Regions from separate parts of the Blautia sp. 2227st1_G12_2227SCRN_220401 genome, predicted to be linked through region 2. Evidence: riboswitches for the same ligand, from Rfam matches in the RefSeq annotation. Region 2 holds a riboswitch; each other region holds the start of a gene.
What was found. Region 2 has a riboswitch for thiamine pyrophosphate ahead of thiC (phosphomethylpyrimidine synthase ThiC). Riboswitches for the same ligand answer to the same signal wherever they lie in the genome.

Region 1 (5,204 bases), on a different contig from region 2:
GTACTGCGGAGTTCCCGCGAGGCTGTGATCATCAGCTGGCAGAGCAGGGCATACTCGTAGTCCCGGGAAAAAACTTCTCTGTTCAGATATTCATGCTGCAGCTTCTGGATACAGTGATCGATCTCCTGGCAGTCACTGGGGTAAAAAATTTCGTTGCAGGGAAGTCCGAACCGTTTTGCCAGATTTTCTCCGCAGGAAAAATGGACATAACTGTTCCGGAATTTTCGCACAGCCTGATAATGCTGGGGATTTCCCGGAATATAAAAGATGCAGGCATTATCCCGGGTGACAGTAAGCTGACCGCCCAGATAAACCTTCATTGGTGTTTTAAATAAAAGAAAAAGAAAATCTCCGCTTCCCTCCGGTCGGAAAATCCTGTCGTAATCGGAGTTGGAACGGTTGTATTCGCAGAAATTTAAGGTGAAATCCATGAAAATGCTGCGCTCCTTTCATTACGTAGATCAGACAATCCGACTGTGGCATTGTAAAGAACTTTCTGTCTGGAAGTATAAAGTAAAGTGACAGAGGGACGTCCGTCTGGTAAGACTGTCTTTACGATAAATCTTACCGGAAAAAAAGTCAACTATTTCGGAAGATAATCACTGGTATGGATAGAACAGGATGGTAAAATGAAACATAGAAACGGTTGATTTCCGATCTGTCTGAGAGTGTGTGAGCGAACAGAGGCGTAAGAGCCTGTATATGGCGGAATCGGAAACAGAGTCCAATGCAGTGGCAGGCAGAAAATAATAATTTACAGGAGGATTTTTACAATGAAAAAAGCGCAGATCATCGTGGACAAATATTTCCTCACCGGAAAAACAGACAAAAGGATCTATGGTTCCTTTATAGAACATCTCGGACGTGCGGTTTATGAGGGGATTTATCAGGAAGGCAGCCCCCTTTCTGATGAGCAGGGATTTCGGAAGGATACTCTGGAACTGGTAAGGGAGCTTCAGGTACCGATCGTTCGTTATCCGGGCGGAAATTTTGTATCCGGATTCCGTTGGGAGGATAGTGTCGGGCCGAAAACTCAGCGTCCGTCCAGACCGGAGCTGGCCTGGGGTGTCATCGAGACAAACCAGTTTGGACTCAATGAGTTTGTGGACTGGTCCAGAAAAGCCGGCAGCGATGTGATGATGGCAGTAAACCTGGGAACAAGAGGACCGGAGGATGCGAAAAATCTTTTGGAATACTGTAACTTTAAGGGTGGTACCTATTACAGTGATCTCCGTAAAGCTCACGGCTATGAACAGCCGCATGATATCAAATTATGGTGTCTCGGAAACGAGATGGACGGTCCGTGGCAGATGGGACATAAAACTGCGGCAGAGTACGGAAGAGTTGCAGCAGAGACTGCCCGCCTGATGAAATTTATGGATCCGGAGGTTGAGACTGTTGCATGCGGAAGCTCCAGTCTGGAAATGCCTACCTTTGGCTCCTGGGAGTATACGGTTCTTGACGAGGCTTACGATCAGGTGGATTATCTTTCCCTGCATCAGTACTATGGAAATGCATCGGGAGACACTGCCGATTTTCTGGCAAGCTCCAAGGGCATGGATGATTTTATCTCAGGAGTGGTTTCCATCTGCGATGCTGTAAAAGCAAAGAAGCATGGAAAAAAACAGATCAATCTTTCCTTCGACGAGTGGAACGTATGGTACCACAGCAATGAACAGGATAAAAAACTGGAAAAATGGGTACAGGCGCCCCATCAGCTGGAGGATGTTTATAACTTTGAGGATGCACTTCTTGTGGGAAGCATGTTGATCACACTTCTCCGTCATGCAGATCGTGTAAAGATCGCCTGCATGGCACAGCTGGTAAATGTTATTGCGCCGATCATGACATCCGATACAGGCGCATGGCGTCAGACGATCTTTTATCCGTATATGCTGACAAGTGTGTTTGGAAGAGGAACCGTCCTTAATACACAGGTTCTCACACCTATATATGAAAGCAAGACTTATGGAGAAGCTCCATATCTGGATTCTGTGTGCGTCTGGGATGAGGAAAAGGATACGCTGACGATCTTTGCAGTGAATAAGAGTCTGGATGAGGATATGGAAGTTTCCTGTGACTTAAGACAGTTTGAGGGATATAAGATCGTAGAGCATATCGTGCTGAACAATGATGATCTTCAGGCAGTCAATACAGAGACGCAGCCCGAGAATGTAGTTCCTGTAAAAGCCAGTGCAGAGTGCTCAAAGCTGGACGGCGGAAAACTGGAAGCAGTTTTTGCAAAACACAGCTGGAATATGATCCGTCTTGCGAAATAAGGGCCGGTGAAGTATGGTAAAAGCAGTTACAGAAAATGTAAATCATGCAGGAAAGTCTCCGGCGGGAGTGCAAAGAGCAATAAGCAGTGGAGGTTTGACAACGGGATAGGTGTGTGCTATATTGAAAAACAGAAAAGAAAAGAGCCAGCGGGAGCTTGTGTGACAGGCTGAGAGGAAGATAGATCTTCGACCGTACCTGATTTGGGTAATGCCAACGGAGGGATTGTGATTTGAGAGCGTGTCTCCGTGGAGTTTGCCATGGGATGCGCTCTTTTCGGATGCAGGAATGGAACTGGAATGGTCTGACAATGTGGGGATGTGAAAGTGACAGAGACTGCATGTGGAGCTTCTGCGAAAGAGCGGGCAGGAAGGGGAGCGCCTTAATGTCTGGCAGGAGAGTGATATTCCGGAGGATTTTTCCGGAAGGATCATATAAGCGATGGGAATCCGTGTTTTCGGAGTGAGAGGAAGTAAGGGAACTTCGACCGCCAAAATCTAAGGGCAGACTGCAGCAGACGGGAAGCTTTTGCCCGGATCTGACAGGGCTCTGCCTGATATTTCAGGGAGGAAAAACACTATGGAAAAACAAAGGATGCACACGCTTCGTATGGTAATGCTGGCAATGATGGTTGCGATCGGTGTCGTTATTTCACCGATCCTGAGGATTGAGGGAATGTGCCCCACGGCGCATCTTGTCAATATCGTATGCTCGGTTCTGATGGGACCGTGGTATTCCCTTCTTTGTGCGACCATGATCAGCGTGATCCGTATGATGTTTATGGGAATCCCGCCACTTGCACTGACCGGTGCAGTATTTGGCGCATTTCTTTCAGGTGTGTTCTACAGACTTTCCAAAGGCAAGATCATCTGCGCGGTGATCGGTGAGATCTTTGGAACAGGTATCATCGGATCTATGGTTTCTTATCCGGTGATGGCATTCCTGATGGGAAGAGGCGGACTGACAGCATTTTATTATACGCCGATGTTCCTTGCAGCAACCACAATGGGAGGATGTGTTGCCTATATTTTCCTGAAGGCTCTGAGTAAAGCAGGTCTTCTGGTGAAATTCCAGGCAGCTTTGGGTTCAAAAACATATGAGACAAAGAATTTTACAACTGCGAAAGCGAATTAAAGAAGAAAAGCCGCTGATCCATTGCATCACCAATCCGATCTCGATCCATGATTGTGCCAACGTGGTCCTTGCAGTAGGTGCAAGGCCGATCATGGCGGAGCATCCGGCAGAGGTGACAGGTATTACGGCATCGGCTGGTGCGCTGATGCTGAATCTCGGGAATATTACCGATGCCAGGATCGAGTCAATGAAGCGTTCTATGAGAACAGCGATGGAAAATAAGATTCCGGTTCTTCTGGACCTGGTAGGGGTTGCCTGCAGTGATCTCAGGCTGGATCTGGCACGGGAGCTTTTAAGGATCGGTCATCCGGCAGTGCTGAAGGGAAATATGTCAGAGCTTCTGGCTGTTTCCGGGCTGCCGTCTCATGCGATCGGAATCGATGCGGGTGTCGAGGATGCTCTGACTGAGGAAAATATCGATGGAGTCAGTGAAGTGCTTAAGGCTTTTTCCAGAAATAATCAGGCAATCGTGCTGGCTACCGGAAAACAGGATTTTGTTACGGATGGTGAACGGGTTATTCTGGTACAAAATGGCAGTGCGGCGCTGTCCGGGATCACAGGAACCGGCTGTATGGTCGGTGCACTGACTGCGGCGTTTTTGCCGGGGTGCGAAGATAATATTGCGAAAGAGATGACGGATAGTATAGAGGCAGGTGTCTGGTCTGGCGTTGAGATGGAATTAAATGGGAGATCCGGGAATTATCTGGCTGCGGCAGTGCTTGGTACTGCACTTATGGGTATCGCCGGCGAGGAAGCGGAGAAGATTTCCCGCGGTCCGGGAAGCTTTCAGGTAAATCTGCTGGATGAGATCTATGGGCTTTCGGATCGACAGCTGCTGGATCTGTTGAAGATTGAAATGTACTGAAAAAGAGGGGATTAGGATGGATAGAAAAGATTTGGATGTAACGTTGTATCTGGTGACGGATAGTTCTTATCATACGGAGGAGTCTTTGCTTCGTACGGTTGAGGAGGCTTGTAAGGGTGGTGTGACTCTGGTCCAGCTTCGCGAGAAGAATAAGGGTGGACGGGAGTATCTGGATAAGGCTTTTAAGGTGAAGGAGATCACAGATCGTTACAATGTGCCACTGATCATTGATGATCGTGTGGATGTGGCGCTGGCCTGTGATGCGGCTGGTGTGCATGTTGGAGCTTCTGATATTCCGGTTGCTGTGGCAAGGAAGCTGATGGGACCGGATAAGATCGTGGGGGCTACTGCCAAGACGGTGGAGGCTGCTGTGAAGGCTTATGAGGATGGTGCGGATTATCTTGGTGTGGGGGCGATTTATCCTACTACTACTAAGGTGGTGACGATCCTTACCAAGGTTTCTACGTTGAAGGATATCTGTGAGGCGGTTCCGATTCCTGCGGTTGCGATCGGGGGATTGAATGCCGGGAATATGGATGTGCTTGAGGGCGCCGGTATGAGTGGTATGGCGGTTGTTTCTGCGATCATGAAGGCGGAGGATCCTAAGAAGAATGCGCGGGAGCTGAAGGAGAAGATTGTTGCTTTGATGGGAAAGTGATTTAGGACATGAGTGAAGAGCAGTGGTGGATTTGAGGTTCATTGCTGTTCTTTTTTTGTTGAAATACGGACGCCCGTGAGGCGTGTGCTGCCTGTCGCCGGGGCTTCGTCGGGGGCTGGCTTCTAGGCTGCCGGAATTCTGCTAAAACCGTTTTCCAAAAGTCCGAACTCGCGTCTTGCAGCCGCTCAGACAGCGGACTTTTGAAAAACAACGCAGATTTCCGCCAGCCAAGAATCAGCTCCCCTCCTGCAGAGTCCGGCGACAGGCAGC
Region 2 (5,204 bases):
TCCGGATCCATGGCGCATTCCCACTGTGCCTCCCAGTCAAGCTTTCTTCTGGCATCTGCCATCTTGTCATCGATCTCACGGGCACCGCGGACACCTTTGGCAATGTCTGCTGCATGAGCTGCGATCTTGGATGCCATGATTCCCTGTTTTACGTCCTCAAGATTCGGAAGTGCAAGGTGCTCGGCCGGTGTTACATAGCAGAGGAATGCTGCTCCGGACATAGCAGCTACTGCTCCGCCGATCGCGGATGTGATGTGGTCATATCCCGGTGCAACGTCAGTTACGATAGGTCCTAATACATAGAACGGTGCACCCTGACAGATGGACTGCTGTACTTTCATATTTGCCTCAACCTGATCAAGCGGCACATGTCCCGGTCCCTCAACCATAACCTGAACGTCCTTTTCCCATGCACGTTTGGTCAGCTCGCCAAGACGTACAAGCTCCTCGATCTGGCATACGTCTGTTGCGTCAGCCAGACATCCCGGACGGCAGGCATCTCCAAGGGAGATGGTCACATCATACTCGCGGCAGATATCCAGGATTTCGTCGTAGTATTCATAGAACGGATTCTCCTCACCGGTCATGCACATCCATGCAAATACAAGAGATCCTCCTCTGGAAACGATATTCATTTTTCTCTTGTGATTACGGATCTGATCGATGGTCTTTCTTGTGATTCCACAGTGAAGAGTTACAAAGTCAACACCATCCTGTGCATGGAGTCTGACTACATCGATAAAATCTTTAGCTGTCAGCGTATCAAGATCTCTCTGATAGTGGATAACGGAATCATAAACCGGAACGGTTCCGATCATGGCCGGACACTCGGATGTCAGCTTGCGTCGGAACGGAATGGTATTTCCGTGGGAAGAAAGATCCATGATAGCATGGGCGCCCATGTTTACAGCTTCCATTACTTTCTGCATCTCTACATCGTAGTCCTTGCAGTCTCTGGATACACCAAGGTTTACATTGATCTTGGTGCGGAGCATGGAACCTACGCCCTCCGGATCGATACATTTGTGATTTTTATTTGCACAGATCGCCACCTTACCGGAGGCTACCAGCGGAAGCAGTTCCTCTGTTGTCATGCGTTCCTTCTTAGCTACGATCTCAAGCTCAGGTGTGATGATGCCTTTACGGGCTGCCTCCATCTGTGTACTGTAATTTCTCATGTAAAAAAAATCTCCTTCCATAAATTCTTTGTGTTTATACAACAAAAAACCGGCTGCTGCAACGCATACGCATCACGGCAACCGGCTCTTAATCTTACGTACTTAATGAAAATCTTCTGTACTTCTGATCTCTTCTGTACTCTCTGATCTTCTGTGTCTTTAAGAATCCTTCGTGCATATGTCCCTACGTTGGCATTATCCAAATCAGGTTATGGGTCAAGACATTTACAGTCTACTCTCAGCTCGCTTCAGCGGGCCCCCCGGTTTTCATATGTTGGGGACGTTTGTTCGTCCATGTGGCTATTATAGTATACCGGCTAAAATTTGTAAACCACAATTCTGCATTTTATGACTTTTTCTTTCGACATAATCTGCCATTTTATCTCTCAAACTCCCCGGGATCTTTCTTTACAGACATTCTTCCACAGCTTTGCTGTTCCCCGTCAGGAGGATATCCGCAATCCGCATTCACTGCTTATTGCTTTTCGCAATTACAGCAGTCGATTTCCCTGATCCGGTCAATCTCTGCAAGGTTTTCTGCACCTGCACGGCGGATCCCCGCAAAAATGGAACCCGCAATATTGTGCCATACACTGAAGATCGCGCCCGGAAGTGTTGCAAGCGGATTGGCTGCAAAATTAGCTGCTGCCAGTGAGACAGCAAGGCCACTGTTCTGCATGCCTACCTCTATAGCTATAGCTGTTGTTCTGGAATACTCCACATGGAAGATTTTTGCAGCCAGAAATCCCAGCATCATACCACAGAAATTGTGGATCGCCACTACTCCAAGCACCAGAACTCCACAGCTTACGATCTTCTCTGCATTTACAGCCACAATTCCTCCGATGATCATAACAATAGCTACAACCGACACCAGCGGCATAACATCGGATACCTTATCCACATGCTCTCCCGCAAGGCTCCGAAGAAAAACTCCCAGGAGAACCGGGATCAGAATTACCTTTACCACAGAAAGCACCATGGCCCAGAAGGATACTTCCACCCAGGCTCCTGCCAGAACATATACAAGAAACGGTGTCATCAACGGTGCTGCCAATGTGGAAACTATGGTCATTCCCACAGAAAGCGCCACATCGCCACCTGCGATATAGGTGATCACATTGCTGGCTGTTCCGCCCGGACAGCATCCCACCAGGATCACTCCCAGCGCCAGATCTGCCGGAAGGTTCATCACTTTACACAGAAGCCAAGCGATCACCGGCATAATGGTATACTGAGCCACTGCACCGATCACCACTTCTTTGGGTCTGGAAAAAATTGCCCGGAAGTCATCCAGCTTTATGGTCAGGCCCATACCAAACATGATCACTCCCAGAAATACTGACGTATAGTTCGTCATCCAGGAAAATCCGTCACGCCAGAAAAAAGCCAGGCAGGAAAAAGCGATGATAATGATCCCGATATATCTGGATGCAAGGCTGCTGATAATTCCGATTTTCTTTAAAACTTTCCCCATACATTATACCTCGTAGCTGAAGTTGTCGATCAATCTTGTTTTTCCGATGTAAACAGCCATTGCTACAAGAACGCTGCGGTCAGCTTTTTCCACCGGCTGCATGGTAAGTGCATCTACCATGGATACATAATCAATCTTTGCCAGAGGCTCTGCTTCGATCACTGCTCGCATTTTTCCGAGAAGCTCTTCTGCCGGGATTCCTGCGTGAATGGCTTCCTGTCCGGCTTTTACTGCCTTTGACAGGCAAAGAGCTGCTTTTCTCTCTTCAGGGCTTAAGTATGTATTTCTGGAGGATTTTGCAAGTCCGTCCTCCTCACGGATGATCGGACAGCCTACGATCTCAATATCGAAGTTCAGATCACGCACCATCTTGCGGATGATGGCCAGCTGCTGTGCGTCTTTCTGTCCGAAATATGCTCTGTCCGGTGCCACAATGTGGAACAGCTTGGTCACAACGGTACACACACCTTTGAAATGGATCGGACGTGTTTTTCCGCAAAGTGTCTCTGACAGAGTATCTATACTTACAAATGCGTGGGGATCATGATACATCTCGGAAGGCTCCGGGCAGAAGATCAGGTCTGCTCCCAGGCTTTCGCAGAGTTTGCTGTCACGCTCAAAGTCTCTCGGGTAGGCTTCCAGATCCTCGGTAGGACCGAACTGTGTAGGATTGACGAAATCGGATACCACTACGATATCATTCTGCTCTCTGCATTTTTTGATCAGGCTTGCGTGTCCCTCATGGAGAAATCCCATGGTTGGCACAAGGCCTACTGTTTTTCCTTCTTTTTTCCACGCTTTAATCTGTTTTCTTGTTTCTTCTACTGTTTTTGTTACCTGCATTGTGCTCTCCTCTTTTCCGGTTCCGAAACCGGTTTTCTTAATAGATTCGAGATAGCCTCTTTTCTGAATTCACCTTCGTCTTATTATCTTCCTGATCTGCGTCAGGCCATATCCTTCAGCAGTCCGTGTTTCTCATAATTGGTCACTCTGCTGATCCTGTTCTCTTCATCTACAAATACAACTGCAGGCTTGTGAGTACGGGCTTCTTCCTGCTCGTACTGTGCGTAAGCCATGATGATGATCTTGTCACCGGTGCTTACACATCTTGCTGCTGCTCCGTTCAGGCAGATCATACCGCTTCCGCGTTCTCCACAAATGGTGTATGTCTCGAAACGGCTGCCGTTGTTCACATCTACGATCTGGACCTTCTCATATTCCAGTATCCCGGCAGCTTCCAGCAGTTCCTCATCCACAGTGATACTTCCTACATAATCCAGTTCCGCCTGGACAACGGTTGCTCTGTGGATCTTTCCTTTTAACATCTCTATTGTCATCTTATATAAGTCCTTTCCTGCAGGGAATAACTTTCAAGTGGATAAAAACATCCGCTTCCGTATTTAATAAAAAAACGTCTCGGGGTACACTTCGACCCTGAAACGCTTCTGATTGATTCCCTGTATATTGAGTCCTGTTTTTTATACACGAAAAGCATGCTCTTCAACAGTTGCTCAAAATTCCCATAACTGTTGTAACGCCTTCGTTATCATCGATACAGGCTCGTATCTTTTATAATTTTCATATATCCGTCCGTTCCCGATCCCGGGTTCCGGCTGGCTATTTTTATATAAGATTCCAGTGATTTCAGCCAGAGTATAGTTTTGAGTCCAAATACTATCTCTGTGGGGTATTATTGCACCCCGACACTGGTTTGTCAATAATTTTCATATTCTCTATTATCGTGAATGGCAGTAATAATCTCAAAACCAGTTACTTTCACCAAAAAAGCCCTCCCACACAGCAATTTCTCTGCCATGTGAAAGGGCTTTAGCTTTCTTCCTTTATGCACATTATTTATGGATATGCACATCCAGCTGATTATAAGGAATCTCAATTCCATAATAATCAAAATCTTCCTTGATCCTCTGGTTCAATCTCCATCTGGCTGCCCAGTAGCGGTCGGTATCTACCCAGACACGAAAGCCCATGATCACAGAGCTTTCTGCCAGCTCGTCTACGAATACCACCATCTCTTCGTCTTCTCTTGTATCCGGATCCTCGGTGAGGATATCTTCCAGGATATCCTTGGCCTTCTGGATATCTGCATTGTAAGAGATCCCCACTTTGATCTCCAGCCTTCGCTGATCCCTTGCTGTTACGTTGGTGATGGTCACATTGGAAAGAGTACCGTTCGGGATCACGATGTGCTTGTTATCAATGGATAACAGCGTTGTATAACAGATCTCGACCTTGGCTACCGTTCCCTCGCTTCCGTCCTGTCCGTTAACGATGATGTAATCCCCTACCTGGAAAGGCTTGAACAGAAGAAGCATCATACCTCCTGCCAGGTTGGCAAGTCCGCCCTGGAGGGCAAGACCCATAGTAACACCTGCAGTTCCGAGAAGTGCTGCCAGAGATGATTCCTTTACTCCAAAACTTGTGGATATGTTAAAGATCAGGAGTATGTAAAGTATGATCTTGACCAGTGAGGACATGAACTGTGCCACTCCTGTATCCAGCCTGGATTTTGTCAGTGATTTCCTCACAAA
Region 3 (5,204 bases), on a different contig from region 2:
GAAGCCATGCCTGATCCCTTGTGATTCACAATATTTACATAAAAGAAGCTGCAGACTCTGTTTTTTCACTGTTCTGCAGCTTCTTTGTGTTATTGTGTCCAACTATATCTTCTGCTGTCTATCCTTCGTAAATCTGATCAAAAATCCCTCCATCTGAGAAATGTGTTTCCTGTGCCTTTTTCCATCCGCCGAAATCATCAATGGTGACAAGATTGATGTCCAGGTCAAACACATCGGAGTATTCCTTCAGAATATCCTGGTTTGACGGACGGTAATAATTATCACCGGCGATCCGCTGTGCTTCATCGGAATAGAGATAATTCAGATATTCCTCTGCCACATCTCTGGTGCCTCTTTTGTCTACGACTTTATCGACTACTGCTACAGATGGCTGTGCAAGGATGCTGATGCTTGGTGTTACGATCTCGTAGTCGTCCGGATAATCCTTTACGGAAAGATAGGCTTCATTTTCCCAGGCGATCAGTACATCACCCTGTCCGTTTTCCACGAAAGAGGTCGTTGCGCCTCTGGCTCCGGTGTCCAGGACAAGTACGTTTTTGTAAAGATCTCCGATGAATTCTTTAATTTTGTCCTCGTCTCCGTTATATTTATCTTTTGCATAGGCCCAGGCTGCCAGATAGTTCCATCTTGCTCCGCCGGAGGTTTTCGGGTTTGGTGTGATCACACCTACGTCTTTCTTTACCAGATCGTCCCAGTCTTTGATATTCTTCGGATTTCCTTTTCTCACAAGAAATACAATCGTCGAAGTATAGGGAGCGCTGTCCTCCGGAAATTCGTCCACCCATCCGTCATCGATGAGTCCTGCATCCTGGATCGCATCTACATCATACTCCAGTGCCAGTGTTACCACATCTGCTTCCAGTCCGTTGGCAACCTCAAGTGCCTGCTTGCCGGAACCACCATGGGACTGTGTGGCCTCCACATCCTGGCCTGTTTTTTCCTTCCAGTGTTCCTGGAAGCTCTTGTTGTACTGCTCATAAAGCTCTCTGGTCGGATCATAAGATACATTGGTGATGCTGACACTGTCCGCCGCATAGGTGGTTACGCCTGTAAGGCTTCCAATTGTTACTATTGCTGCAAGAGCTGCTACTGCTGATTTCCATCTTCTTTTCATAATACTTACCTCCTGTGTTTTGCCTCGTGTTTTGTTGTTGGGGCTATTATAAACATGAGTAAGTACATATGAAAACTATTAGATTGGAAACCGTTTTCAGACTATACAAAATTTCCGGGATCTCTGCCCTAAAAAGCAGCAGAAAATCCCCGGAAAACGTTAAATCAATACAGGATTCCGTGGAAAAATTTCCGTTTTGGAATATTTCGAGAAAACGTGATCAGCCTTGTATTACGCGGGATCCTGGGCGATTTTTCATCACACTTATCCACAACCGCCCCGGAAAAATGCTCTCCGGAGTGGTTGGTTTTCCACATATTCCACAGAAGTTATCCCATGATCTATGTTTTTACAGATAGATATAATCGTTCATTACAGGCTGCAGGCCGTTCTTTTTCAAATCATTGAAGACCTCATCTACAGATCTTCCGTCAGAGATCTCAAACTGGTCATCACCCTTATCTTCGATATCTTCCACATGGCTTCCGATTCCTGTGCTGACACCTGCGGAGATCTTGGTCGCCGCAATATTTACCAGATTATCCCTCACGCGGGCACACTCTCTGGTGGATACCGTAATGCTTGCAAAAGGCATAAACAGCCGATACGCGCATACCACCTGAAGAAGCTGCGGTTCATGAACATCCTTTGGATTGATCCGGTCATTGTTGATGATCGGACGAAGTCTCGGGCAGGAAAAAGCGATCTCTGCGTGTGGATATTTTCTCTGCAGAAGATATGCGTGATATCCCGTTGCAAAAGCATCCTTGCGGAAATCATCCAGTCCCAGAAGTGCCGCAAAACCAACACCTCGCATGCCGCCTTTTAACGCACGCTCCTGTGTATTTAACCTGTATGGAAAAATCCTCTTGTGGCCTGCCAGATGCAGAGTTTCGTATTTATCAGAATTATAGGTCTCCTGGAAAACTGTCACATAATCTGCGCCGCATTTGTGAAGATATGCGTACTCATCAGAATTCATCGGATACACCTCAAGGCCGATCACCTTGAAATATTTTCGCGCGATCTCACAGGCTTTTCCGATGTACTCCACATTGGATTTGGTTTTGCTCTCTCCGGTAAGGATCAGGATCTCCTGCAGACCAGTCTCGGCGATCGCTGCCATTTCCTTCTCGATCTCTTCTTCGTTCAGCTGTGCACGGCGGATCTTATTGTGGCAGTTAAATCCACAGTAGATGCAGTAATTCTCACAGTAGTTTGCAATGTAGATCGGTGTGAACATACAGATGCTGTTTCCGAAATGTTTCCTTGTTTCGATCCGTGCAGCCTGTGCGATTTCTTCCAGAAGAGGCAGCGCTGCCGGTGAAAGCAGTGCTTTAAAATCCTCCGGTGTGCGGTTGTCATGAGCAAGCGCTCTCCGTACATCCGCTTCTGTGTACTTATCATAATCATATGCGTTCATTGCGGAAATAACCTGATCCATTACATCAGTTTCTTCCAGCTGTTCCATATCCGGAAGGTACTTCATGTGATCGATACGGTTCTTTTTCATATCTTCCAGAATTTCTTCATTTACGATACTTTCATTAAAATGGCCGTCCTGCTGACTGGCCTGTACTGTTTCTGCCATTACTCTTATGTCGCTCCTCTCATATATTGCAGCAATACTCTGGTCCTCACTGCTGCATATCTGTAAACTCAATTTCGATTGAAACCAGACAATACCTGTGTTTCACTACACAGGCAGTGCCTGTCCCCCGCTTAGTGTTCTGCGTTCAATCATTCATTTATCAATTTTACTCATGAAGAAATCCGGTCAGTGGTGAGGATGCACTTGCACCTCTCTCCAGAGTTCTTCCCATACCGGAAAGATATGCACTTCTTCCTGCCTCAATAGCTTTCTTAAAGGCTTCCGCCATAACACGGACGTCTCCTGCAGTTGCAATAGCTGTATTTGCCATAACTGCTGCAGCACCCATTTCCATAGCCTCACATGCCTGTGACGGGCGACCGATTCCTGCGTCCACGATGATCGGAAGGTCGATCTCGTCGATAAGGATCTGGATGAATTCTTTTGTACAGATTCCTTTGTTGGAACCGATCGGAGAGCCAAGCGGCATTACACAGGCAGCTCCTGCATTCACCAGATCTCTGGCTGCATTCAGATCCGGATACATATATGGCATAACTACAAAGCCCTCTTTTGCAAGGATCTCTGTTGCCTTGATGGTCTCATAGTTATCCGGAAGAAGATATTTGGAATCATGGATAACTTCGATCTTTACAAAATCTCCACAACCAAGCTCGCGGGAAAGTCTTGCGATACGGACTGCTTCCTCTGCATTTCTGGCTCCTGATGTATTCGGAAGAAGAGTAACATCCTTCGGCACATAGTCAAGAATATTGGCAAGCCCACCCTCATTTGCACGACGCAGGGCAAGTGTTACGATCTGAGTTCCTGCTTTTTCAATACATGCTTTTACAAGCTCCAGAGAAAATTTTCCGGAACCAAGGATAAAACGGGAAGTAAACTCATGGCCTCCCAGGATCAGTTTGTCTTCATTTGTGTTTGCTGTTGTCATTTTTTATGTCCACCTTTCTTTATCTGTTTGCAGAAAATATTTCCACCGATTTATAACCAGCGCCTTCTTCTGCCAGATCATTCTTCATCTGCATTTTTTCAGTAACTTATCTGTCAGTTACTGCCGTGGTATATCTACCTAATTTTATCTCTATAGCGACATCAGCAGCTTCCGCCGCCCATAAACTGCAGAATCTCCACAACATCGCCATCTTTCAGTACTGTTGTATCGTAAGTGTCTCTCTTAATGATCTCTTCATTCAGCTCTACTACAACCTGCACCGGAACATAGTTACATGCTTCCAGATATTCTGTTACTGTCACCGGCTTTTCCAATGTTCTGCTTTCACCATTTACTGTGATCATGATCTCTCCTTTCCGGAAACTTCAAAAGCTATTCGTCAATAAAAAAGAGTTCACAAAGAAATACACCCGCGGTGGTGCACCCCTTCATGAACTCAGTTCACTCTCAAATTTCCCAATATTCAATTGTCGATACCGGGGTTAAAAGCATTCGCTCTTGATCCCTTCCCTGTAAATCCTGATCTTACGTATTCAATCGGATAAAAACATCCGCATCCAATAAAAAAGGAGATACACCAAAGTATCTCCCGTAAATTCATCTTATACGTTCCTACGTTGGCATTATCCAAATCAGGTATAAGGGTCGAAGTTGAAGACTTCCTCTCAGCCTGCCATCACAAGCTCCCCTGTTATTTACATGGTTTAGTATAAGACGAATTATGATCAATGTCAAGAGTATTAAATTTTCTCACAATAGTTCCAATTTGTTCTAAACTATAGTACACTGTTAATGCTGCCAACCCTCCAGCAGAAAGGAGGTGAAGTCCAGTGTGCGAATTAATCATCACATTTTTTGTTTCTGTTACGGCGGATATAGTTAGCTACTATATTCGCAAATGGCTGGACAGAAACGACAGGCAGTAACAGCCTGAAAGGCTTAAGCCCCCTTACATAACGGCATAGAAAACCCCGGAAGTGTGCGAGACTTCCGGGGTTTTCGTTTTTGCCAATGTTTGAATTTCATCACATTTCTTAGCTACTATCATCTTATGCTTTCTATACTAATTTGTCAACCGAATTTTATTAACGGCATCATCATAGGATGTTACTGTTATTTATAAGCAGTGAATCCCAGATCTTTCATTGTCAGATTTAAATTCTTTTTCAGATAATCATTTGCTACTTTCATTGTCGCTTTCATCATAATATTGGAAGAATCCTGCAGATCTGTCATCGCTTTTTTTCCGTTTGTATACAAGAAAGTCAGATTCTGACCTTTATAAGCAGATGCTTTTGTAGAAGAAGTCACCAGCAGAAAGACTTCATTTGTAGACAGGGCGGACTTCACACTGACCGTATCAGATTTCACACAGTTTCCGATAATATCCAGTCCGGCAAGGATTCCATCTGAAGGCATAGAGAGCATCATCCCAATATCTATCTTATCTTCTTTCTTCAGATAACCGATCATCAGAGTACTTTCTTTATCTACTTTGACATTTA

Region 1: it holds a riboswitch for thiamine pyrophosphate, as region 2 does, so the genes downstream of both, thiW (energy coupling factor transporter S component ThiW) here and thiC (phosphomethylpyrimidine synthase ThiC) in region 2, are expected to answer to the same signal.
Region 3: it holds a riboswitch for thiamine pyrophosphate, as region 2 does, so the genes downstream of both, thiS (sulfur carrier protein ThiS) here and thiC (phosphomethylpyrimidine synthase ThiC) in region 2, are expected to answer to the same signal.

The regions. Positions count from the first base shown of each region.
Region 1 is NZ_JBCLNI010000052.1:4,004-9,207, forward strand. It holds gene ABCM67_RS15825 (AraC family transcriptional regulator) at 1-431, opposite strand, end outside; gene ABCM67_RS15830 (alpha-N-arabinofuranosidase) at 774-2,279, shown strand; TPP riboswitch at 2,417-2,519, shown strand; gene thiW (energy coupling factor transporter S component ThiW) at 2,857-3,411, shown strand; gene ABCM67_RS15840 (hydroxyethylthiazole kinase) at 3,374-4,276, shown strand; gene thiE (thiamine phosphate synthase) at 4,293-4,934, shown strand.
Region 2 is NZ_JBCLNI010000020.1:12,871-18,074, reverse strand. It holds gene thiC (phosphomethylpyrimidine synthase ThiC) at 1-1,178, opposite strand, end outside; TPP riboswitch at 1,343-1,451, opposite strand; gene ABCM67_RS10970 (bile acid:sodium symporter family protein) at 1,654-2,655, opposite strand; gene panC (pantoate--beta-alanine ligase) at 2,659-3,498, opposite strand; gene panD (aspartate 1-decarboxylase) at 3,600-3,992, opposite strand; gene ABCM67_RS10955 (mechanosensitive ion channel family protein) at 4,506-5,204, opposite strand, start outside.
Region 3 is NZ_JBCLNI010000042.1:13,374-18,577, forward strand. It holds gene ABCM67_RS15155 (hypothetical protein) at 1-14, shown strand, start outside; gene ABCM67_RS15160 (sulfate ABC transporter substrate-binding protein) at 119-1,135, opposite strand; gene thiH (2-iminoacetate synthase ThiH) at 1,485-2,726, opposite strand; gene ABCM67_RS15170 (thiazole synthase) at 2,893-3,678, opposite strand; gene thiS (sulfur carrier protein ThiS) at 3,840-4,043, opposite strand; TPP riboswitch at 4,292-4,399, opposite strand; gene ABCM67_RS15180 (fibronectin type III domain-containing protein) at 4,813-5,204, opposite strand, start outside.